Linked DNA regions of Marinobacterium aestuarii. The protein of the gene in region 2 interacts with the protein of the main gene of each other region in a pairwise test. Links are inferred from orthologs where the notes say so. Each region holds a gene or a part of one and is shown on either strand. Other genes may lie near its edges.

Region 1 (12,432 bases), 1.1 Mb from region 2 along the record:
GGGCTTCACGGATAGGGCCATTGATGGCAGCCACGGCCTTGAGCACACCCTTGCCCAGGTAGCGGGACTTGTCGCCGTCACGCAGTTCCAGCGCTTCGCGCGACCCGGTGGAGGCGCCGGACGGTGCGCAGGCGCTGCCCATCACGCCGCACGCCAGAATGACGTCAGCTTCAACCGTCGGATTACCGCGTGAATCCAGTACTTCGCGCGCCTTGATATCTGCAATCTGTGCCATTTGGATCAAACTCCTAGCTTATTATGTATTCTGAAAACCGTTACTTGGCCTGCTGGGCCAGCGCGGCCTGTATAAAGCCGCTAAAGAGGCCATGACCATCGCGGGGTGACGAAGTGAATTCCGGGTGGAACTGGCAGGCAACAAACCAGGGATGATCCGGCACTTCAACCACTTCCACCAGCTCGCCATCGGCGGAGCGGCCGGAGATGCGCAGCCCTGCTTCTTCCAGCTGGGTCACGTAGTTGTTGTTCACTTCATAACGATGACGGTGACGCTCGACAATACGGGTCGAGTCATAGGCGCGGGCCACATGGGAGCCTTCCAGCAGCTGGCACTCCTGGGCACCCAGACGCATGGTGCCGCCCAGATCCGTGCTTTCGTCACGTACTTCGACATCGCCCTCGGACGTCGTCCACTCGGTAATAAGACCGATCACCGGATGCGCGCTCTTGGGTTCAAATTCGGTGGAGTTGGCGCCGACGAGACCCGCCACGTTGCGGGCATATTCAATCACCGCAACCTGCATGCCCAGACAGATCCCCAGATAGGGCACCTTGTTCTCGCGAGCATACTGTACGGCCATGATCTTGCCTTCCACGCCACGCTCGCCGAAACCGCCCGGTACCAGGATTGCACTAACGCCCTTGAGGACATCAACGCCTTCCTGCTCAACGGTTTCAGAGTCGATATAGCGAATATTGACCTTCTTGCGAAACTTGATGCCAGCGTGAGAGATGGACTCGATCAGCGACTTGTAGGCATCCAGCAGTTCCATGTACTTGCCGACCATGGCAATGGTGACTTCACCTTCTGGGTTCAGGTGCGCATCGGCCACCTGATCCCACTCGCTCAGATCCGCCGGCGGGCAATCCAGGTGGAAGCGTTCAACGACGATATCGTCGAGGTTCTGATCCTTGAGCATGCGCGGAATGCTGTAGATGGTTTTGGCATCCGGCAGGGAAATAACAGCGCGTTCTTCCACGTTGGTAAACATGGACAGCTTGCGGCGGGACGAAGCCGGCAGCTCCTTCTCGGAGCGGCACACCAGAATGTCCGGCTGAATACCGATGGAGCGCAGCTCTTTCACCGAGTGCTGTGTCGGCTTGGTCTTGGTTTCGCCGGCGGTGGCGATATAGGGCACCAGGGTCAGGTGCATGAAGAGCGCACGGGAGAAGCCCAGCTCGGCCTTCAGCTGACGCACAGCTTCCAGGAACGGCAGGGACTCAATGTCACCCACGGTGCCACCGATTTCAACCAGTGCCACATCTGCATCGCCGGCACCTTCGATTACGCGACGCTTGATCTCGTCGGTAATGTGCGGGATCACCTGAACGGTACCGCCCAGGTAGTCGCCGCGGCGTTCCTTGAGCAGCACGTGCTGATACACACGGCCGGTGGTGAAGTTATTGCGACGGCCCATGGTGGTACGAATAAAGCGCTCGTAGTGACCCAGATCCAGGTCAGTTTCGGCGCCATCTTCCGTCACGAATACCTCACCATGCTGAAACGGGCTCATGGTCCCTGGATCGACGTTGATATACGGATCCAGCTTGAGCATGGTGACTTTCACACCTCGGGCCTCAAGAATGGCGGCCAAGGAAGCGGATGCAATGCCTTTGCCCAGCGAGGACACAACACCACCGGTGACGAAAATGTAACGCGTCATGCAAAACCTGTATGGTCGAAGGTTGAAAAAATGCGGGAAAATTACGAGCACGAGATGGGGCCACAGGATAGCAAAAGCCCCCCTTGCAGACAATCGGAACCTTGCCCGCTACTACAGCCAGACACAGGTCACGTGCCTCCCAGGTGCCGAAACTTTTATCCCAAACACGCTACCCCAGATCACGCCATGCCCAAACATGCTTGCGCCGACTCGCCGCACAAGGCTGGCGCCTAAGCGGGATGCCAGCCAGCACTATAGCCCTGATTACCGCACTCGGCCTGCCAGCCTTCACAGACCCAGAGTCCCGGCACGGCGACAATCTCGTCACCACACACAAACAGAGGCCATGTATCGCGCAGCCAGGGTAGCACCCCGTACTCCTGAAACAGTTTTTTAAGCGGATGAGAGCCACTGCGCCCCGCGGGTCGACAACGCTCACCCTCACGCCTGTAGCGCACAGTCACCTGCTCCAGCGTACGCAGAACAAGCTTCTGCTGCTCCCTGTGCACCAGGATGGAATGGTCTTCAGCCCGCGTCGCGACAATCGACAGGCGCCCGTGCTGCAATGCTATATCACCCGGTGCAAGCCTGATCTGTGCCAGCATCTCAGCGCTGGCGGCCTGGGGCTGCGCCAGCAGGAAGAGGTCACCGCGATAACGCCGCAGACTGTATGCACCGATCCGCAGTTGCGGCTGCCGATCCTGTCCGGCCCGCAGCACGTCCTGCTCGATGCGTGCCAGCAGCGGCCCATTGACAATGACCCCGCTAGCGGCGGTCAGCCAGTGGCGCAGCAGGTTACGCTGGCGCGGTAACGACAGGGCGCTCAGCGCGGCGCCTGTCAAGCCGCCCTGCGGCCCCCGACAGGCCTCTAGATCGTCCCGCGCCAGCTCCTTCAGCAGCTCGGCACTTTCATCCAGCAGCCCCGCACTCAAGCCCATGCGCGCCTGCACGCCTGGCCAGCGTTCGATCAGCGGCGCCATAACACGGTGGCGGATAAAATTGCGGTCATAATCGATCGCACTGTTGGACGGATCGTCCACCCAGCTTAAACAGTGCTGTCGAGCCCAGCGCTCGAGTTCCGCACGCCTCACATCCAGCAGCGGGCGCAGCAGTTGCGCCTCGCCAATGGCTCGTTGACGTGGCATGCCCGCCAGACCCTTGGGGCCGGCACCACGAATAAGGCGCAGCAGCAACGTTTCAGCCTGATCATCACTGTGATGCCCCTGCAGCAGCAGGTCGCCCGGTCGAAGTTCCCGCGCGAATGCATGGTACCGGGCGTCGCGTGCATCCGCCTCTGAAGCCGAGGCAGGCGCTACATTCAGCACCCGAATCGCCAGCCCCAGCGCCTGTGCCTGGGCCACGCAGTGCGCCGCCCAGGCATCGGACTCTGATTGCAGGTGATGATTGACGTGGAGCAACAGGATGCGGGATGGGTCCAGCACCCGGGCGGCCAGCTCGACCAGCACCCGGGAATCCAGACCGCCACTGTAGGCGATCAGCCAGCGCCGGACATGATGCTGCTCAGCCAGTTGTCGCTCAAACGTCTGCAGCAACCCATCAGCTGGCATCAGCGCGCCTCAGAGACAATCAGTCGCGGCTAAGACCATAGGACATCAGGCGCTCGTAGCGACGCTCCAGCAGCTCTTCGATCGGCAGGGCTTCAAATTTTTCCAGAGCCGTCAGCAGCTCCAGCTTCAGATTCGCTGCCGTCAGGGCCGGATCACGGTGCGCGCCGCCCAGCGGCTCGCTGACCACATGATCCACCAGGCCCAGCTCATGCAGACGGCCGGAGGTAATCCCCATGGCCTTGGCCGCATCGGCCGCGCGCTCGGCGCTTTTCCACAGGATGGACGCACAGCCCTCCGGGGAAATAACCGAGTAAGTGGAGTACTGCAGCATCAGCAGCTTGTCGCAGACACCGATCGCCAGGGCGCCGCCGGAGCCGCCTTCACCCACAACGGTGGAGATAATCGGCGTTTTCAGGCAGGACATCTTCGCCAGGTTGAAAGCGATGGCCTCGGACTGACCGCGCTCTTCGGCATCGATACCGGGATAGGCACCCGGGGTGTCGATAAAGGTCAGCACCGGCATCTTGAAGCGCTCACCCATCTCCATGATGCGCAGCGCCTTGCGGTAACCTTCCGGACGCGGCATGCCGAAGTTGCGACGAATCTTTTCCTTGGTCTCGCGGCCCTTCTGGTGACCGATCACGACCACGGGTTTGCCGTCCAGCCGGGCGATACCACCGACGATGGCGGCGTCATCGGAAAAATGCCGGTCGCCGTGAATTTCATCGAAGTCGTCGAAAAGGTGACTGACATAATCGAGGGTATAAGGGCGCTTGGGATGACGCGCCAGCTGCGAAACCTGCCAGGCGGACAGGTTGGAGAAGATGGACGCGGTCAGATTGCGACTCTTCTCCCTCAGTTTGCCAAGCTCTTCCGACAGGTTGATGTCGCTGTCATCGCCGACATGACGCAGCTCTTCGATCTTCGCTTCCAGTTCAGCAATGGGCTGTTCGAATTCGAGGTAATTCGGGTTCATTCGCGTCTGCTTCCGCTCTGCAATTCGGTTACTTGAAGATCATTCTTGAAGAACAACAAACGGGCAATTCTACCCGTTGAGTCCTGTGATAACCACCCCGCACATGACCAGGCAGCGACCGGCCTCAATAGCGCAGCGCCACCGCCCCTGCGCCAAAGCGATCCAGCAGCTTGAGCACCAGGTCATCACTGGCCTGTACCTTCCAGCTGTCACCGAAGGGCAGACAGGCCTCGGCATCGGGGCGCCTGTAGCGCAGCGTCACCGCCATGCTGCCATTGCCGCGGTGACTCTTCAGCACCTCGACCAGCTCGCGCAGCCGGCGGCCACCGAGGCTCTGACTGTCACCACTAATCTCCAGGCAGCGGGCATACTGCGCCCTGGCTTCGCTGATATCCATCACCCGGCTACCCTTGACCTTGAGGCCACCGTTGTAGTCATCCTGCAGCACTTCACCTTCCATGATCAGCACTGCATCCTTGTTCAGCTTGCTGCGGGCCAGCTCGTAAGCCTCGCCATACAGGGTCACATCGATGCGGGCGCTGCGATCATCCAGGGTGACAAAACAGAGCGAGTCGCCCTTCTTGGTTTTCTTCAGCCGCAGATCCACCACCAGACCCGCCATCTTCTGCTGCCGCCCCCGGGCCGGCTGCACATCGGAAATTTTCTTGCTGATAAAATGGCTCAGCTCTTTCTGGTACTCATCAATGGGGTGGCCGGTCAGATATAACCCCAGGGTGTCCTTTTCGCCGGTCAGGCGTTCCTTGTCGGTCCACTCTCGTACGCGACTGTAGTCGGCGTAGGGATCGCGGGCCTCTTCCACCGGCATTTCACCAAACAGGTCGAACATGCCGGCGTCCTGATTGCGCGCGCTCTGATCCGCCGCCTTGAGGGCATCGGGGATGGACTCAAACAGCACAGCGCGACTCGCGCCCAGGCGATCCAGGGCGCCGGAGCGCACCAGCGCTTCCATCACGCGCTTGCTGAGCTTGCGGGCACCCACACGCTGGCAGAAATCGAAAATATCGCTGAAATCCCCCTGACCATCCTTGCGCGCCTGCACTATGGCATCGATGGGGCCTTCACCCACGCCCTTGACCGCGCCCAGGCCATAGACAATTTCCCCGGCCGGGTTGACGGTAAACATGTATTCACTGCTATTTACATCCGGCACCGCCGGCGCGAGGCCCATGTTGCGGCACTCTTCGATGAAGATAACCACCTTCTCGGTGTTCTGCATATCGGAGGAAATAACCGCCGCCATAAAGGGCGCCGGGTAGTGCGCCTTGAGCCAGGCGGTCTGATAAGACACCAGTGCATAGGCGGCGGAGTGGGACTTGTTAAAACCGTAGCCGGCGAATTTTTCCACCAGATCGAAGATGTTACCCGACAGGTCGCGGTCGATGCCCTGCTGCTCACAGCCTTCCAGGAAGATGGCGCGCTGCTTGGCCATTTCTTCGGGTTTTTTCTTGCCCATGGCACGGCGCAGCATGTCGGCGCCGCCGAGCGTATAGCCCGCCATGACCTGGGCGATCTGCATGACCTGTTCCTGGTACAGGATGATGCCGTAGGTCGGTTCCAGCACGGGCTGCAGGCTATCGAGCTGGTAATCCACGTGCGGCCAGGCCATTTCGGCGCGGCCGTGCTTGCGGTTGATAAAGTCATCCACCATGCCCGACTGCAGCGGCCCCGGCCGGAACAGGGCCACCAGGGCGACAATATCCTCGAAGCGGCTGGGTTTGAGGCGCCGTACCAGGTCCTTCATGCCGCTGGACTCTAGCTGGAATACCGCCGTGGTTTCGGCGCTCTGCAGCAGATCGAAGGTGGTCTTGTCTTCCAGATCAATCAGCGTGATATCCAGCGGCGCTTCGCCCGCCGGCACGCGGATCTTGTTGATCGTTTTCAGCGCCCAGTCGATGATGGTCAGGGTCCGCAGACCCAGGAAGTCGAACTTGACCAGCCCGGCTTCCTCGACATCGTTCTTGTCGAACTGGGTTACCAGACCCTCGCCAGCCTCGTCGCAGTAGGTGGCGGCGAAGTCCGTCAGCTTGGTTGGCGCTATAACCACACCCCCGGCGTGCTTGCCGACACCGCGGGTCACCCCTTCCAGCTTGTAGGCCATCTCCATGATTTCCTGTGCTTCTTCGCTGGACTCCACGAATTCGCGCAGCTGGGATTCCTGCTCCCAGGCCTTGCCAAGCGTCATGCCGACTTCAAACGGAATCAGCTTGGAGAGCCGGTCCGCCAGACCAAAGGGCTTGCCCTGCACACGGGCAACGTCGCGCACCACCGCCTTGGCCGCCATGGTACCGAAGGTGATGATCTGAGACACCGCATCGCGACCGTAGGTACGGGCCACGTAGTCGATCACCTTGTCGCGGTTATCCATGCAGAAGTCGATATCGAAGTCGGGCATGGAGACACGTTCCGGGTTCAGGAAGCGCTCGAACAGCAAGTCATATTCCAGCGGGTCCAGATCGGTAATCTTCTGCGCATAGGCCACCAGGGAGCCGGCACCCGAACCACGCCCCGGCCCCACGGGTACGCCGTTCTCCTTGCCCCACTTGATGAAGTCCATAACGATGAGGAAGTAGCCGGGAAAGCCCATCTGGATGATGATTTCGAGCTCGAACTCGAGCCGGTCTATATACAGCTGGCGCTTGGCATCGTAGTCCGGATCGGTACGGTCAAGCAGAATCTCCAGCCGCTCTTCCAGGCCATCGAAGCTCACCTGACGGAAATAGTCATCCATCAGCATGCCTTCGGGCACAGGGAAGCGCGGCAGGTAGTAAGTGCCCAGCTCAATCTCGACATTGCAGCGTCGGGCAATCTCGACGCTGTTGGCTAGCGCCTCCGGAATATCGGCGAAGAGTTCATGCATTTCCGCCGCCGAGCGGAAATACTGCTGATCGCTGTAATCCCGCGGCCGCCTGGAGTCGTCCAGAGTACGGCTGAGGTTGATGCAGACACGCGCCTCGTGGGCATCAAAATCCTCTGCCTTGAGGAACATCACCTCATTGGTGGCGACCAGCGGGCAATCGGTTTCGTGGGCCAGGGCAACACTGGCGTGCACCAGATCCTCCTCACCCTGACGCCCCGTGCGCTGCACCTCCAGATAATAGTTATCCGGGAATATCTCCATCCATTCGCGCAGCACGGCAATAGGCGATACCTTGTCCGACTGCATGGCCCGACCCACTTCCCCCAGACGCCCGCCGGACAGCGCGATCAGGCCCTCTGAGCGCTCACGAATCCAGGCTTTCTTCAGAATCGCCTTTTCACCGACGATATTCTGGCCTTCGGCATAGGCCTGGGACACCAGCTCCATCAGGTTGCGATAGCCCTTGCCATTGCGCACCAGCAGCGTCATGCGATGGGGCTCGCCCGCGGGATCTGCCTCGTTCATGACATGCACATCGACGCCACAGATGGGCTTGATGCCGGCGTTCAGTGCAGCCTTGTAAAACTTGATGGTGGCAAAGAGGTTGCTCTGATCGGTCACCGCCACCGCCGGCATGCCGGCGGCCTTGGCTGCCGCGACCGCTTCCTTGACCCGCACCAGCCCATCAACCAGGGAGTATTCGGTATGCAGACGCAGGTGAACGAATTGGGGTGTCGCCATGGGGTCTCAGTCTCCGGGTTGCAGCAGTTCACGCACGGGGCGAAAACTGCGGCGATATTCAGGCAGGGGCCCCAGACGGCGCAGCGCGGCCAGATGGGCCGGCGTCGGGTAACCCTTGTGTTGCGCAAAACCATAGTCGGGATGCAGACGGTGCAGATCAGCCATCTCCTGATCTCGCACCACTTTGGCAATAATCGAGGCGGCACTGATCGCAGGCACCTTGGCGTCACCCTTGATCACGGCCTCGCTCGGACAGGCCAGCTGCGGGCAGCGATTGCCGTCGATGAGGGCAAAGTCGGGCTGTATGGATAACCCTGCCACCGCGCGCTGCATCGCCAGCATGCTGGCATGCAGAATATTCAGTTCATCAATTTCGGCCGGGCTGGCCGAGGCCACGCACCAGGCCAGCGCCTTGTCACAGATTTCGCTGTACAGCGCCAGGCGCTTCTTTTCGCTCAGCACCTTGGAGTCCGCCAGCCCCAGGATCGGACGTGAAGGGTCCAGAATAACGGCAGCAGCCACCACATTGCCGACCAGGGGCCCGCGGCCAACCTCATCGACACCGGCCACATTCTTGTCGGCGCCCTGCTCTACTTCGAAAAAATCAAATTCCTGCCGCTGCATTTACAACGACCTGTCGGCGAGCAGCTGCACGATCGCCTCGGCGGCGCGCTCGTCGGCATCGCAGTTGAGCTGGGCATGTATCTCGGCGAAACGTTCACGCAGCATGGCGGCATGGGCCGGATCTTCCAGCTGCTGCAGCAACAGTGGCCCCAGCACCTCGGGGCGCACTTCATCCTGCAGCACTTCAGGCACCAGGGGCGCATCGGCCAGCAGGTTGGGCAGGGAAATAAAGCGGCTCTTGATCAGCCGTGACAGTATGCGGTGCGTCAGCCCGGCCATGCGATAGGCCACCACCATGGGCTTTTTCAGCAGCATGGCTTCCAGGGTCGCGGTGCCTGAGGCGATCAGAATAACATCGGCGGCCTGCATCAGGCTGCGGGACTGCTTCAGATACAGCTCGACCTGCAGATCGGCAAACTCGGTGTCGATCAGCTCGCGCAGCGTCTGCAGCCGGGTTTCGTTCGCCGCCGGCAACACAAAGCGCAACTGCGGCCGGCGCTGCTTGAGCCAGCGGGCCGTTTCCAGGAAGGGCCGCGCCAGATACTTCAGCTCGCCGCCACGGCTGCCGGGCAGCAATGCCACGACCTCATCCTCCACCGCCAGGCCGAGCTGCCCACGCGCCTCGGCGGTATCGGGCTGCAGCGGAATCTGGCTGGCCAGGGGGTGACCGACAAAACAGACACGCTGACCATTCTCCTGATAAAAGCGCGCCTCAAACGGAAACAGCGTCAGCATCAGATTGGTGGTCTGCAGAATCTTGAACACACGTTTGCGCCGCCAGGCCCAGACCGATGGGCTGACATAATGCACCGTGGGGATGCCTGCGCGACGCAGCGCACCTTCCAGGTTAAGGGTAAAGTCCGGCGCGTCTATACCGATAAACAGATGCGGGCGCGTGGCGGTGAAGTGCTGGCGCAAGTTACGGCGAATACCCATCAGTTCAGGCAGCCGGCCGAGCACCTCGACCAGCCCCATCACCGACAGACGCTCCAGTGGATAGAGCGAGCGGCAGCCCGCGGCAATCATCAGATCACCGCCGATACCTTCGACTTCAAGATCGGGGAAGCGCCGGCGCAACGCTTCAATCAGACCGGCTCCCAGGATGTCCCCCGAAGCCTCTCCGGCAACAATGCCGATACGCAGTGACTGCGACACCGGCCGCTACCGGATGATGCCGCGGGTCGAAGCCTGCAGCGAATCAATCAACAATTGCAGTTCCGGGCAGTTGCTACGCATCTGCTCCAGCTGTTCCAGCGCCTGTTCCAGCGTCAGACGCTGGCGATAGATCACCTTGTAAGCCTGACGCAGGGTGCGCAGCGCCTCGGGCGAATAACCCCGGCGGCGCAGGCCTTCGGTATTAATGCCGTGCGGCGTCGCTGTATTGCCGGTGGCCATGACATAGGCCGGAATATCCTTGAGCACCACACTGCCGGCACCGCACATCACATGGGCGCCTATATGGCAGAACTGATGCACGGCGGTAAAACCGCCCAGAATGGCGTGATCGCCCACGTGCACATGGCCTGCCAGCGCCGCATTGTTGGCCAGGATCACATGGTCGCCCACCATGCAGTCATGGGCCACATGAGTGTTGGCCATGAAGAGGTTATGACTGCCGATGCGGGTCAGGCTCTGATCCTGCACAGTGCCACGGTGCACAGTCACGCCTTCGCGAAAGATATTGTGATCCCCCACTTCGAGCCGCGTCGGCTCACCGGCGTACTTCTTGTCCTGGCACTCCTCACCAATGGAGGCGAACTGGAAGATACGGTTATGTCGCCCGATCCGGGACGGGCCCCGGACAACCACATGGGGGCCTATAACCGTACCTTCACCGATTTCTACATCGGGTCCGATGATACTCCAGGGTCCGACCTCCACGTCGGACGCAATCTTGGCACTGGCATCAACAATGGCGTGGGAGTCGATCAAGGGTTACACCTTTCTATCTGCACACAGAATGGTTGCGGAGCTGACGGTATCGCCGTCGACGGAGGCACGGACAGCAAATTTCCAGATGCCACGACGCTCGGACAGTTTGCGGGCTTCCAGACGCAGCTGGTCACCGGGTACCACGGGACGCTTGAAGCGCAGGTCGTCAGCACCAACGAAGTAATAGATTGAACCGTCCTGGGGCTTCTTGTCCATGGTTTTGAAGCCAAGGATGCCCGCCGCCTGCGCCATCGCCTCGACGATCAGCACACCCGGCATGACAGGATGGCCAGGGAAATGGCCGTTGAAGAACGGCTCGTTAACCGTAACATTCTTGATCGCGACGATGGACTCACCCACTTCCAGCTCAAGCACCCTGTCAACCAGCAGAAAAGGGTATCGGTGAGGCAGATACTCCCGGATTTCCTTAACGTCCATCATCATTCTTTATGACCTTCAATAGAATTAAGCTCGATTGTCTGTTCCAGTTTTGCAACGCGCCGGGCGAGTTCATCCAGCTGTTTGAAACGCACTACATTGCGCTTCCAACTCTGGTGCGGTTGCAGTCCCGTGCCTGACGAATAGGCGCCAGGCTGGGAAATCGACTTGCTCACCAGCGACATCGCGGTGATATGGGTACCGGCGGCAATTGTCAGGTGACCGGTAATGCCCGACAGGCCCGCGATAGTGCAGCGCTCGCCGATTTTAGTGCTTCCGGCAACAGCGGTACCGCCGGCAATGGCAGTATCCGCGCCTATGTGCACGTTGTGAGCGATCTGAATCTGGTTATCCAGTTTCACACCGTCACCAATAAAGGTGTCGTCCAGCGCGCCTCTGTCAATGGTCGTGCCGGCACCGATTTCGACATCATCGCCAACGGTGACGCCGCCCAGCTGACAGATTTTCACCCAGCGGCCAGATTCCGGGGCAAAGCCAAAACCATCAGCCCCCAGTACCGCGCCTGAGTGAACAATGCAGCGCGCCCCCAGGGTGACGCTATCATACAGCACCACACCGGCCTCGACCCGGCTGTTTTCACCGATACGACAGGAGGCACCGATCACGGCATGGGCACCAATGAAAGCACCCGCAGCGATCACCGAGCCCGCGCCTATCACCGCCTGGGCACCAATCTCGGCGCCGGGATCCAGCTGCACGTCCGCCGCCAATACCGCCGTGGGGTGAACACCTGGCAGCAGCTCGCTGCGCCAGTCAAACAGCTGACTCACCCGGGCATAGGCCAGATAGGGGTCATCCACCAGAATGGCCACCTGGGACACCGAGTCCAGATGCTCCGCACGCACCAGTACGGCACCGGCCTGGCTTGCGCGCAGCTGCGGCAGATAACGTCCATTGGCAAAAAACGAAAGCTGGCCTGGGCCAGCTGATTGCAGGGTCGCGAGGCCGGAAACCCGGTAGTCCGGATCTCCCTGCACCTCGCCGCCGATCAGGTCGGCGATGTCCTGAAGCCTGATAGTTCGAGTAGCCGCCATCGGGGCCTAGAGCTTGTTCAGCTGTTCGATGACCAGAGGCGTGATATCCAGTTCGGTACGGATAAACACCGTCGCCTGCTTGGCCAGCACGACATCAAAGCCCTTTTGCTTGATCAGGTCGCGAATAACCTGATCCAGCTTGGGACGCATCTCCTGCAGGAAGTCGCGCTCACGCTCGGCCCTTTTCTGCTGCAGCTCCTGTCCCATTTTCTGATACTGGCCATAGGCCTTCTGGAACTGCAGTGCGAGTTGCTTGGCATCATCGCTGGATTGCAGGCCCTGATTCTTGCGCAGCTTGTCCTGCAGCCCCTTGGCCTGC
Region 2 (11,321 bases):
TTTTGCGCGCCTTGGCCTCGGCCTTTTCCCGCTTGGCCTCGTCCTTCATCTGCTGCTTGTAGCTGTCTTTGTCCATCACCGATTGCTCGATGGCGCTTTGCATATCTTCAAGCTGGTCGTTGAGGCTTGTGACGCTGATCTCCCCATCCGAACCGCCTTTGCGATTACGCCCGGCAATCAGGACAAGCCCAAGCACAAACACCAGCACAGCAACCACCAGGGTCATTGTTTTGGCCAGAAACAGGCCGTAATCAGACAGGAACGAGAGCACGTGCTTCTCCAGAAAATCTTAGATCAATGTAAGCCGGGTAATGTACCATAAAACGCTGTCGTCACGACCAGACGGTTTACTGCCCAGGACACAGTGGAATCCCATGAGCGAACAGATCAGCGTCGACCAGGTAATCGATAAACTCCCCTCCCGCTTTTGCCCCGACCAGGCGAAGGATCTGAACTGCACCTTCCAGTTCATTATCGATGACGAAAATGCCTTTTATATCGCCATCCAGGACCAGCAGTGCCAGGTAGTACGCCAGCACCACGCCGACCCTGATATCACCCTCTATGTCGGCAGCGAGGCCTTTATTCGCGTCGTGACCGGGGAGCAGGATGGCATGAGCGCTTTTTTGAAAGGCCAGCTGCGCGCCGAAGGCAACATCATGCTGGCCACGCGCCTGGGCAAGCTCTTTTCCCGCCAGCGCCAGCGCTGATACGCAGAGTTCAGTAACCCTTGGCGATCAGCCCAGCTCGCCGCGGCGGTAGCTTTCGATCAACTGACGGGAGATCGAAAAGGACGGCGGCAGGTCCGGCAGATTATCGCGACTGAACCAGTGTGCCTCCAGAATTTCCACGCCATCGGGCATCAGCTCGCCGGCCTTGTAATCGGCAAAGAAACCCAGCATGAGCGCATGGGGAAAGGGCCAGGACTGGCTCTTGAAATAGCGTACGTTCTGGACCTCGATACTGACTTCTTCCTGAATTTCCCGTGCCACGGCGGCCTCTGCGGTTTCACCGGCTTCAATGAAGCCTGCCAGGGTACTGAAACGCCCGGCGGCATAATGGGGCGCGCGGGCCAACAGACACTGATCCCCGCGCACCACCAGTACGATAATGCACGGCGAGATGCGCGGGTACTGACTCAGGCCACAGGGCTCGCAGGTCTTGGCCAGATCCTGGGCGTGATGAATGAGCGCAGCGCCACAGCGACCGCAAAAGCGATGCTGTTCATGCCAGGTGGCCAACTGGGCCGCCCGCGAAAGCCAGCCATATTCGCTCTCGTTGCGCGCCTGGGCCAGCGCATCGCGCAGCGCCATGGCGGGCTGTCGCAGCGCAGGCTCAGTGTCGGCGTGCAGCACCAGCAGCCGACCATCCGCCGCATCGGGCCCCAGCGGGTACTGCGCTTCTATCACTTCTGAGTGCAGCGCTTCCAGTTCAGCCGGCATGGCCACCAGCCCCCCGCTCGCGCTTTGCAGCAAACGCCCACCAGCTGCCAGCAGCACCGGCTGGCAATCATCCTGTCTCATCCATTCGCCTCGTCTAGGATACACATAAAGCTTGCCTTATCTTAACAATAAGCAAACCTGATAATGACTTATAGATTAGCGCCAACACGCCTTGAACTGGTGGCCGCACAACCCGCTGCAGGCCCGATGAACCGTCGCTGGCACCGTCTTTTTATAATCTGTGGCTATTCTTATTTTTTGTTGTCGCTGCTAGGCTAGCCCCGCTTTGTCATAAAGGGTCATGATCCAAGGTTAGGCTGCCATACCTGAGCGTAGCCTGCGTCGTGACACCGTAAACATAACAGACTCTGCTGGCATAGGAATAACAGCCATGACGAACACCTTACCCCAGGCGTTCATACGCAATTTTCTGGGCAACTCACCCGTCTGGTACAAGCAGGCTATTATTGGCTTCCTTATCCTGAACCCCATCCTGTTTCAGGTTGCAGGCCCAGTGGTTACCGGCTGGCTGCTGATCTTTGAATTTATCTTCACCCTGGCGCTGGCGCTCAAATGCTATCCATTGCAGCCCGGCGGACTCCTGGCCATCGAGGCCATTATCATTGGCCTGGCCAGCCCCGAGTCGGTCGCCCACGAGGTTGAATCCAACCTCGAAGTCATACTGCTGCTGATGTTTATGGTGGCGGGTATCTACTTCATGAAAAGCATGCTGCTGTGGCTGTTCACCAAGATACTGCTCAAGGTGCACTCCAAGGTCATGCTGTCGCTGCTGTTTTCCCTGTCTTCAGCCATGCTGTCGGCATTTCTCGATGCCCTGACCGTCACGGCAGTACTCATCAGTGTCGGCGTGGGTTTCTATGCGGTCTACCACAAGGTGGCCTCGGGCAAATCAACTCAGCTGGATCACGACCACTCTGACGACGAGGACGTCGGCGACACCCACCGCAGCGAACTGGAACAGTTCCGCGCCTTCCTGCGCAGCCTGCTGATGCACGGTGCTGTTGGCACGGCACTCGGCGGCGTCTGCACCCTGGTGGGCGAGCCCCAGAACCTGCTGATCGCCCAGAAAGCCGGCTGGGATTTCGTCGAATTCTTCGTCATTATGGCGCCCATTACCATGCCGGTGCTGTTTGCCGGCCTGCTGACCTGCGTCCTGCTGGAGAAAGGCAAGCTGTTCGGCTACGGCGAACAGATTCCGCTGAACGTGCGCCAGATTCTGGAAGAGTTCGACCGCGAAGAAGACCGCAAACGCACCAAGCGCGACATCGCCATGCTGGGCGTTCAGGTCGTGGTATCGATCATCCTGGTACTGGCACTGGCCTTTCACCTGGCCGAAGTCGGCCTTATCGGCCTCTGTGTCATCATTCTGCTCACCGCCTTTAACGGCATCGTCGAAGAACACCAGATCGGCAAGGCATTTGAAGAGGCACTGCCCTTCACCGCCCTCCTGGTGGTGTTTTTCTCCATCGTTTCGGTGATCCACGAACAGCACCTGTTCCAGCCGATCATTCATGCCGTGCTGGAAATGAGCCCCAGCGTACAGCCCGCCGTGTTCTTTGTCGCCAACGGCCTGCTTTCAGCCATCAGCGACAATGTGTTTGTCGCGACCGTGTATATAAACGAAGTGGTCGAGGCGCTGAACAATGGTGACATCACCCGCGAGCATTTCAACAAGCTCGCCGTGGCCATCAACACTGGCACCAACATTCCCAGTGTTGCGACGCCTAACGGTCAGGCAGCCTTCCTCTTCCTGCTGACCTCGGCGCTGGCACCGCTGATTCGCCTGTCCTACGGACGCATGGTGATCATGGCACTGCCCTACACCATAGTGATGAGCCTGGTCGGCTTTACCGCCGTAAGTTACACACTCTAGGCCCTGCCATTACCTGCCGCCCTGTCCTTTCCCAGGGCACAAAAAAACACCCCCGCAACGGCCTGTTGCGGGGGTGTTTTACTATCGGCCTGCAACAGTGCATGACTATAACCGGCCCGTATGCTCCTTAAGCCTCAGACGGTTCCTGCGACTCCCACAGGCAGGGCTCACCGGCTTTCTTGCTCAGCAAGGCAACAAAGGCCCGGTGCGCTTCGAGCTCGTCATCGCTGGCACGCAGCACGCGCAGACTGTAGCGCCCCGCTTCCACCCGACGAATATCCCGCTCCGCACCACCGCCGTCGGAGCCGTCATCGCCGGTATCCAGCTTGAGCTGACCACCGGTCAGGCCCAGATAGACATCAGCCAGAATTTCGGAGTCAAGCAGAGCGCCGTGCAGCTCGCGGTGCGAGTTGTCGATGCCGTAGCGCTTGCACAGGGCATCCAGATTGTTCTTCTGCCCCGGGTGCTTCTGGCGCGCCAGCAGCAGGGAGTCGATTACGCTACAGATATCACCAATGCGCTCGGGATGGCGAATGCGCTCAAGCTCGGCATTGATAAAGCCAATATCGAAGGCAGCATTGTGAATGATCAGTTCGCCGCCACGGATAAACTCCAGAAACTCAGTCACCACCTCAGCAAACTTCGGCTTGTCAGCCAAAAAGTCATTGGTGATGCCGTGAATCTCAATGGCTTCCTGGTCGATGGCATGATCGGGCTTGATATAGACGTGATAGGTGCGCCCGGTAAGCTTGCGACCCACCATCTCGACACAGCCGATCTCGATAACATTGTGACCTTCCGCCGGTTCAAGACCCGTGGTTTCGGTATCCAGTACGATTTGACGCATTAACAGCCCCTAACCCTTTATTTGCTCAACGCCCTTGTTGGCCAGTTCATCAGCCAGATCGTTTTCCGGGTGCCCGCTGTGCCCTTTCACCCAGTGCCACTTGACTTCATGACGCGCCACCTCGGTATCCAGGCGCTGCCACAGGTCGGCATTCTTCACCGGCTGGCGGGCGGCGGTTTTCCAGCCATTGCGCTTCCAGTTGCGCATCCACTCGGTAATACCCTTGCGCACATACTGGGAGTCGGTGGTCAGATCCACAACGCAGGGCTTGGTGAGCGCCGCCAGAGCCTCGATCGCCGCCATCAGCTCCATACGGTTATTGGTGGTATTTTTCTCGCCGCCAAACAGCTGCTTTTCCACATCGCCATAACGCAACAGGGCCCCCCAGCCCCCCGGGCCCGGATTGCCCTTGCAGGCACCATCGGTGTAAATCTTAACGGAATTCTCGGTTTTCACGGCAATGCTTTCCTCGCGCAGACGGCTCAGGTATCGGCAGACTAATCAGTTTTCGGCGGCGCCACTCCGGCTGTATCGGGGTCATGCCAACCACATCCTTGCGCGCCACCATCAGCGAAAAAGCGCCATGATAGCTGCGACCGGGTTTGGCATAACGCTCCAGCGCAGAGAAGCGCTGGCGCCATTTACCCGCCGCCATGGGCGGCAGGAAAAAATCGGTTATCAGCTTAACTTCCACCAGCTCCACCAGACTCAGCCAGTCACTCAGACGCCAGTGGCTGATAAAGTGCCCACACCAGGGCACCTCGGTGCGCTTGCGACACAGGCGGCTATAGAGACCCCAGAGGCTGAGCGGATTAAACCCCAGCACCAGAAGGTGCCCGCCCGGGCGCAGCACCCGCGCGGCTTCGCGCAGTACCTGATGCGGGCTCTGGGCGAAATCCAGCGCATGATGCAACACAACCACATCCAGGCTGTTGCGCTCCAGCGGCAACTCCTCGTTGGCCGCAATCACGCTGTTCTGCCCCAGACCCAACTCAAGTGCCGGTGCGACTATGAACTTGTGTGACACAGGACTGCTGTCATACAGACAGATCTGGCTGTCGATGCCCAGCTGCAACAGGTGATAGCCAAAGAGTGTGGGTAAAAGCCGTTCTATCTGCGCCCGTTCGGCCGCAAGCAACTCCTGTCCAAGCTCCGTTTGAAACCAAACGCGCAGTGCCGGAATCAGTTTGTGCAAGGGGGGCTGCTGACGAAATCTCATCAAATGAAACCGGTGTTGCTGACAATGACGGTATGTTAACAGCCCCCACCGATTGAGGTAACCTGTATCGCCTCAGACGCGCCGCCGTGCAGATACCTATTCGAGAGGATTATCATGTTTCAGGTCACACCAATCCCCGCCTTTAATGACAACTACATCTGGCTGCTGGCCGACGCTCAGAGCAATCGCGTTGCGGTGGTGGATCCCGGCGATGCAGCGCCTGTACTGAAATACCTGCAACAGAACAACCTGACCCTGGCCGCAATACTCATTACACACCACCATCAGGATCATACCGGCGGTGTCGCCGACCTGCTGCAAGCCTTTAGCGTGCCGGTCTATGGTCCGCGCCCGAGCCCGTTCGGCGGCATCGACCAGCCGCTGCAGGATTCAGACAGCCTCGAGCTCTTTGGCCAGACCCTGCAGATACGGGAAATACCCGCCCACACCCTGGACCATATCAGCTACTACTGCGCACCCCGCACCGACGGCGAAACGCCGCAACTGTTCTGTGGCGACACCCTGTTTCTGGCCGGTTGCGGACGCCTGTTTGAGGGCAACGCCCACCAGCTGCAGCAGGCCATGGATTATTTCGCCTGCCTGCCCGATGCGACCGAGGTCTATTGCACCCACGAATATTCCCTCGCCAACCTGGCCTTCGCCGCCGCCGTTGAACCCGACAACGCCCATATTCAGGCCGCCATCAAAGAGTGCAAAACGCTGCGAGCCAAGGGCGAACCCACGCTGCCAAGCCATATTGGCACCGAAAAAAAGATCAATCCCTTTATGCGCACCCACACCGAGTCGGTCAGCGCCAGCGCCAGCCTGCATGCGGGTTCGACGCTTGATACACCGGTCGATATCATGGCCGCCATCCGCCAGTGGAAAAACCAATATTGATCAAAGGTTGACCAGTTCGGCATCGACCCATAAAATGCTTCGACTTTTTTAGAGACAGATTTTGGCCCATGACCTTTACACGCAACTGGATCTCCATCACAGCTGCAGGACTTCTGCTGTCCGGCTGTAGTAGCGCCCTGACGCAGAATCCCGACAGCAGCCCTGATGCACTCGGGTTGTCCAACAGCAAGGCCGGCGCCCACGCCAGCCCCTGGGACAACCGAGCGACCGGCAGTCGTGACAGCATCGGCCGCAGCAAAGCCCGTAGCAATACCCCCGCTGACACGACAGCCCCCCCTGAAGACCTGTGGCAACTAAGCCGCAACCACTTCCAGATCAACCTCGAAGCCGACAACCCCCGCGTCGCGTCCCAGATAAAGTACTACAGCAAGCACCAGGACTACCTGGACCGCGTCACCGACCGCGCCGAGCGCTACTACCACTACATCCTGCAGCAAATCATCGAACGCGGCCTGCCCGCCGAGCTTGCCCTGCTGCCGGTGGTTGAAAGCGCCTACGACCCCTTTGCCTATTCCTCTGGCCGCGCCGCTGGACCCTGGCAGTTCATCCCCGGCACCGCCAAGCATTTTGGCCTGCGCAAGAGCTGGTGGTATGACGGCCGACGCGACATTGTGGCTTCCACCGATGCCGCCCTGACCTACCTTGAACAGCTCAACAAGCGCTTTGATGGCGACTGGCTGCTGGCCCTGGCGGCCTATAATGCTGGCGGCGGCACCGTTTCCAAGGCCATCCGCAAAAACACCAAAAAAGGCCTGCCGACCGATTTCTGGTCCCTCGACCTGCCCAGTGAAACCGAAGCCTATGTCCCCAAGCTGCTGGCCATCGCCAGCCTGGTAAAGACCCCGGACAGCTACGGCGTCAGCCTGAGGCCACTGGCCATCGAGCCCTACTTCGCCATTATCGAAACAGAAGGCCAGATCGATCTGGCCCAGGCGGCCAAGATGGCCGACACCAGCAGCGAAGAAATGGCATTGCTGAACCCTGGGTTCAATCGCTGGGCCACCGACCCCGAAGGCCCGCATCGCCTGCTGATACCGATCGACAGCGCCGAGGACTTTGAGAACAGGCTCGCCAGCCTGCCCGCGGATCAGCGAGTACGCTGGAACCGCTACCGCATCCAGCGCGGCGACTCCCTGTCGGCCATAGCCGCACGCTTTAATATCAGCACCTCGGCGATCCGCAGCGCCAACAAAATCAAGGGCAACCGCATTACCGCGGGCAAAACCCTGCTGATACCGGGACCTGGCAATGCCAGCCTTGTTGCCAGCAATGATCCGAGCGACTCGGCCCAGGCCGCACGGGAACAGCTCAGCTATAAAGTCCGTGCCGGCGACAGCTTCTGGAAGATTGCCCGCAGTCACAAGGTCTCCGTCAGCGAACTGGCGGGCTGGAATCAGATGACACCGCGCAGCCCCCTGAAGACGGGCAAGGAACTGGTTATCTGGCGTGACAGCAGCAACAGCGGCAACACCCTGGCCAGCAGTGGGCGGGAAACCCTGCGCAAGGTGGGCTACAGCGTTCGCAGCGGCGACTCCCTGTCGGATATCGCCAGCCGCTTCAGCGTTAGCGTCGCGGACCTGACACGCTGGAACAAGCTGGATCAGCGCAGCTACCTGCAGCCAGGCCAGCGACTGACCCTGTTCGTCAACGTAACCGACAGCTGAACCGGCGACACCCCAACGCTCGACGTTAAACGCGCCCCGGTGCCACTGCTTTTTATAATCAAAAAGGCAGCGGCAGCGGGGCGTTTTGCCATCCAGCCTCCTGCTTCCTGCATTCTGTTCAGCGCCCAGGTACGACAAACACCGCCGCAGGAGCACTTAAGTGCTCCTGTTTCACCTGTCGATGGAATAAATCTGCAATTCACCTGTCATATAGCGCTACTCTAGGCCCATCCACGGTTCCATAAGCGACAAGTGACTGATATAACAAGTCATATTCTTGCAGAGGTGACGGAGCACTATGACCAGTACACATTTGCCCTTGCGACTGCTCGGCGCGGTAATTATCAATGTCTGCCTTTTTGCCAGCAGCAGCCTGCTCGCTGACAGCCACCCCAGCCACGGCATCGCCATGCACGGCGATCTCAAGTATCCGGCCGACTTCAGCCACTACGACTACGTGAATCCCCAGGCCCCCAAGGGCGGTACCCTGAAACAGTGGGATATGGGCACCTTTGACAGCTTCAATAGCTTTATCATCAAGGGCAATGTGGCCGCCGGCACCAACCTGATGTACGACAGCCTGATGGATCAGGCCGCTGATGAGCCCTTTTCCCAGTACGGCCTGCTGGCCGAGTCGGTCATCATGCCGGAGGACCGCCGCTGGGTAACCTTCAAGCTGCGCGAAGCCGCCCGCTTCAGCGACGGCGAGCCCGTGACCGCCGAGGACGTCATTTTCACCTTTGATATACTGCGCAGCAAAGGCAGCCCCTTTTATGGCGCCTATTACGCCGGCATAGACCGCATTGAAGCGCCCAATCCCCAGACCGTGACCTTCCACTTCAAGGGCGAAAACAACCGCGAACTGCCACTGATCGTGGGCCAGGCCAGCATTCTGCCCAAACACTACTGGCAGGATCACGCCTTCGACAGTCCCTCCCTGGATATTCCCGTGGGCTCAGGCCCCTACCGCATCGATAGCTTCGAGGCCGGCCGTTCGATCAGCTACAGCCTGCGCGATGACTACTGGGGCGCAGACTTGCCGGTACGGCGCGGCCACAATAACTTTCGCCAGATGCGCTTTGACTACTACCGCGACGCTACAGTCGCGCTGGAAGCCTTCAAGGCCGGCGAATATGATTTTCGCCTTGAAACCTCTTCCAAGGAGTGGGCTACCGCCTACACGGGTCCCGCATTCGACGATGGCCGCATCCTGAAACAGGAACTGAGCAATGGCAATCCCACCGGCATGCAGGCCTTTATCTTCAACACCAGACGCGACAAGTTCGCCGACCCCCGGGTACGTGAAGCCCTCGGCTATGCGTTTGATTTCGAGTGGACCAACCGCAATATTTTCTACAATGCCTATACCCGTACTCACAGCTTTTTCTCCAACTCTGAAATGGCCGCAACCGAGCTGCCAGGACCCGAGGAACTGGCACTGCTGGAGCCGCTGCGCGACCAGGTGCCACCTGAGGTTTTCAGCAAGGTCTACCGCGCGCCCAGCACCGATGGCAGCGGCAATATCCGCGGTGAACTGCGCCAGGGCATGCGCCTGTTGCAAAGCGCCGGCTGGGAGTTCAAGGACAACAAGCTGGTGAACAGCAAGACCGGCGAGCCATTTCGCTTCGAGATCCTGCTGGTTCAAAAAGAGTTTGAGCGCGTCATAGCACCGATGATTCGCAACCTCGAGCGCATGGGCGTGGAGGTGGATATCCGCATCATCGATGTGTCGCAGTACATCAACCGGCTGCGCAGCTTCGACTTCGACATGGTGGTGGGCTCCTTCCCGCAATCCAGCTCACCCGGCAACGAGCAGCGCGATTTCTGGCATTCGGAGCTGGCCGACATGCCCGGCACCCGCAATTTGGTGGGCATCAAGAACCCCGCCGTCGACAGCCTGGTGGATACCCTGATCGCAGCACCGGATCGTGCCAGTCTTGTCACCGCCGCCCGCGCCCTTGACCGCGTACTGCAGTGGAATCACTACGTCATACCGCAGTTCCATATCGCCACCTATCGCATCGCCTACTGGGACCGTTTTGGCATGCCCAAGGTACGCCCCGCCTACAGCCTTGGCACCGACACCTGGTGGGCATTGCCGACTGACACTGCGGCGTCCGCACACTGATGGCAGCTTATATACTGCGGCGCCTGCTGCTGATTATTCCAACGCTGCTCGGCATCCTGACCATCAATTTCTTCATTATCCAGGCCGCCCCCGGCGGCCCGGTAGAGCAAACCCTGGCGCAGCTTGAGGGGCTCAATGTCGAAGCCACCGGTCGCATTGGCAGTGCCGTGCAGAGCGATATCATTCAGAACAGCAACGGTGACAGCAGCTACCGCGGTGCCCAGGGCATGGATCCGGCTCTGGTGGCCCAGATCGAAAAGCTCTATGGCTTCGACAAGCCGGTACATGAGCGCTTTCTGCAAATGCTGCAGAACTACCTGGTGTTCGATTTTGGCCGCAGCTTCTACAGTGACAAACCGGTCACGACCCTGATCATGGAAAAAATGCCGGTATCCATCTCCCTCGGGCTCTGGACGACCCTGCTGACCTACCTGATCTCGGTGCCACTGGGCATCAAGAAGGCGGTGCGGGACGGCACCCCCTTCGATGTCTGGAGCAGCAGCGCCATTATCGTCGGCTACGCCATACCCAACTTCCTCTTTGCCATCCTGCTGATCGTGGTCTTCGCCGGCGGCACCTATTTCAACTGGTTTCCGCTGCGCGGGCTGACCTCATCGAACTTCGAGGAACTCTCGCTGCTCGGCAAGATCGGCGACTACTTCTGGCATATAGCCCTGCCGGTACTGGCATCGGTGATCAGCAGCTTTGCAACGCTTACCATGCTGACCAAGAACTCCTTCCTGGATGAAATCGGCAAGCAGTATGTGCTGACCGCCAGGGCCAAGGGCCTGAATGAAAACCAGGTCCTCTATGGCCATGTGTTTCGCAACGCCATGCTGCTGATCATTGCCGGCATGCCCGCCGCCCTGATCGGCATATTCTTCACCGGCTCCATGCTGATCGAGGTCATCTTCTCCCTCGATGGCCTGGGCCTGCTGGGGTACGAAGCCGTCATCAACCGCGACTACCCGGTGATTTTCGGCACCCTCTATATCTTCACCCTGATCGGTCTGGTGCTGAAACTGATCAGCGATATCACCTATGTGATCGTTGATCCACGGATCGATTTCGAGAGTCGGGAGGGATGATGCGACTCAATCCGATCAACCGCCGCAGACTCGATAACTTTCGCGCCAACAAGCGCGGCTACTGGTCACTCTGGCTCTTCGGGCTGCTGTTTTTTGTCAGCCTGTTTGCCGAACTGAT

Evidence for each region.
Region 1: the proteins of dnaQ (region 2) and dnaE interact in binary tests that used the Escherichia coli proteins (3 or more experiments, as listed by UniProt). The link is inferred for Marinobacterium aestuarii from one-to-one orthologs.

Annotation. Positions count from the first base shown.
Region 1 is NZ_CP015839.1:674,063-686,494, reverse strand. The notes cover bases 4,370-8,454. They hold dnaE (DNA polymerase III subunit alpha), read right to left. Parts: upstream 8,065-8,454; coding sequence 4,570-8,064; downstream 4,370-4,569. Other genes in these bases: rnhB (ribonuclease HII), read right to left, coding at 8,071-8,454; accA (acetyl-CoA carboxylase carboxyl transferase subunit alpha), read right to left, coding at 4,370-4,445. Outside these bases: eno (phosphopyruvate hydratase), read right to left, coding at 1-235; A8C75_RS02975 (CTP synthase), read right to left, coding at 276-1,901; tRNA lysidine(34) synthetase TilS, read right to left, coding at 2,132-3,469; more of accA, read right to left, coding at 3,489-4,369; more of rnhB, read right to left, coding at 8,455-8,688; lpxB (lipid-A-disaccharide synthase), read right to left, coding at 8,689-9,843; lpxA (acyl-ACP--UDP-N-acetylglucosamine O-acyltransferase), read right to left, coding at 9,850-10,620; 3-hydroxyacyl-ACP dehydratase FabZ, read right to left, coding at 10,624-11,064; lpxD (UDP-3-O-(3-hydroxymyristoyl)glucosamine N-acyltransferase), read right to left, coding at 11,061-12,113; A8C75_RS02930 (OmpH/Skp family outer membrane protein), read right to left, coding at 12,120-12,432. UniProt on the Escherichia coli protein: DNA polymerase III is a complex, multichain enzyme responsible for most of the replicative synthesis in bacteria. This DNA polymerase also exhibits 3' to 5' exonuclease activity. The alpha chain is the DNA polymerase catalytic subunit.
Region 2 is NZ_CP015839.1:1,770,900-1,782,220, reverse strand. The notes cover bases 2,324-5,297. They hold dnaQ (DNA polymerase III subunit epsilon), read right to left. Parts: upstream 4,184-5,297; coding sequence 3,464-4,183; downstream 2,324-3,463. Other genes in these bases: A8C75_RS07940 (class I SAM-dependent methyltransferase), read right to left, coding at 4,617-5,297; rnhA (ribonuclease HI), read right to left, coding at 4,193-4,639; nhaB (sodium/proton antiporter NhaB), read left to right, coding at 2,324-3,336. In the rest of the region: protease SohB, read right to left, coding at 1-271; A8C75_RS07965 (SCP2 sterol-binding domain-containing protein), read left to right, coding at 375-710; nudC (NAD(+) diphosphatase), read right to left, coding at 738-1,523; more of nhaB, read left to right, coding at 1,834-2,323; more of A8C75_RS07940, read right to left, coding at 5,298-5,378; gloB (hydroxyacylglutathione hydrolase), read left to right, coding at 5,517-6,302; A8C75_RS07930 (lytic transglycosylase), read left to right, coding at 6,371-7,987; A8C75_RS07925 (extracellular solute-binding protein), read left to right, coding at 8,286-10,115; A8C75_RS07920 (microcin C ABC transporter permease YejB), read left to right, coding at 10,115-11,203; A8C75_RS07915 (ABC transporter permease), read left to right, coding at 11,203-11,321. UniProt on the Escherichia coli protein: DNA polymerase III is a complex, multichain enzyme responsible for most of the replicative synthesis in bacteria. The epsilon subunit contain the editing function and is a proofreading 3'-5' exonuclease.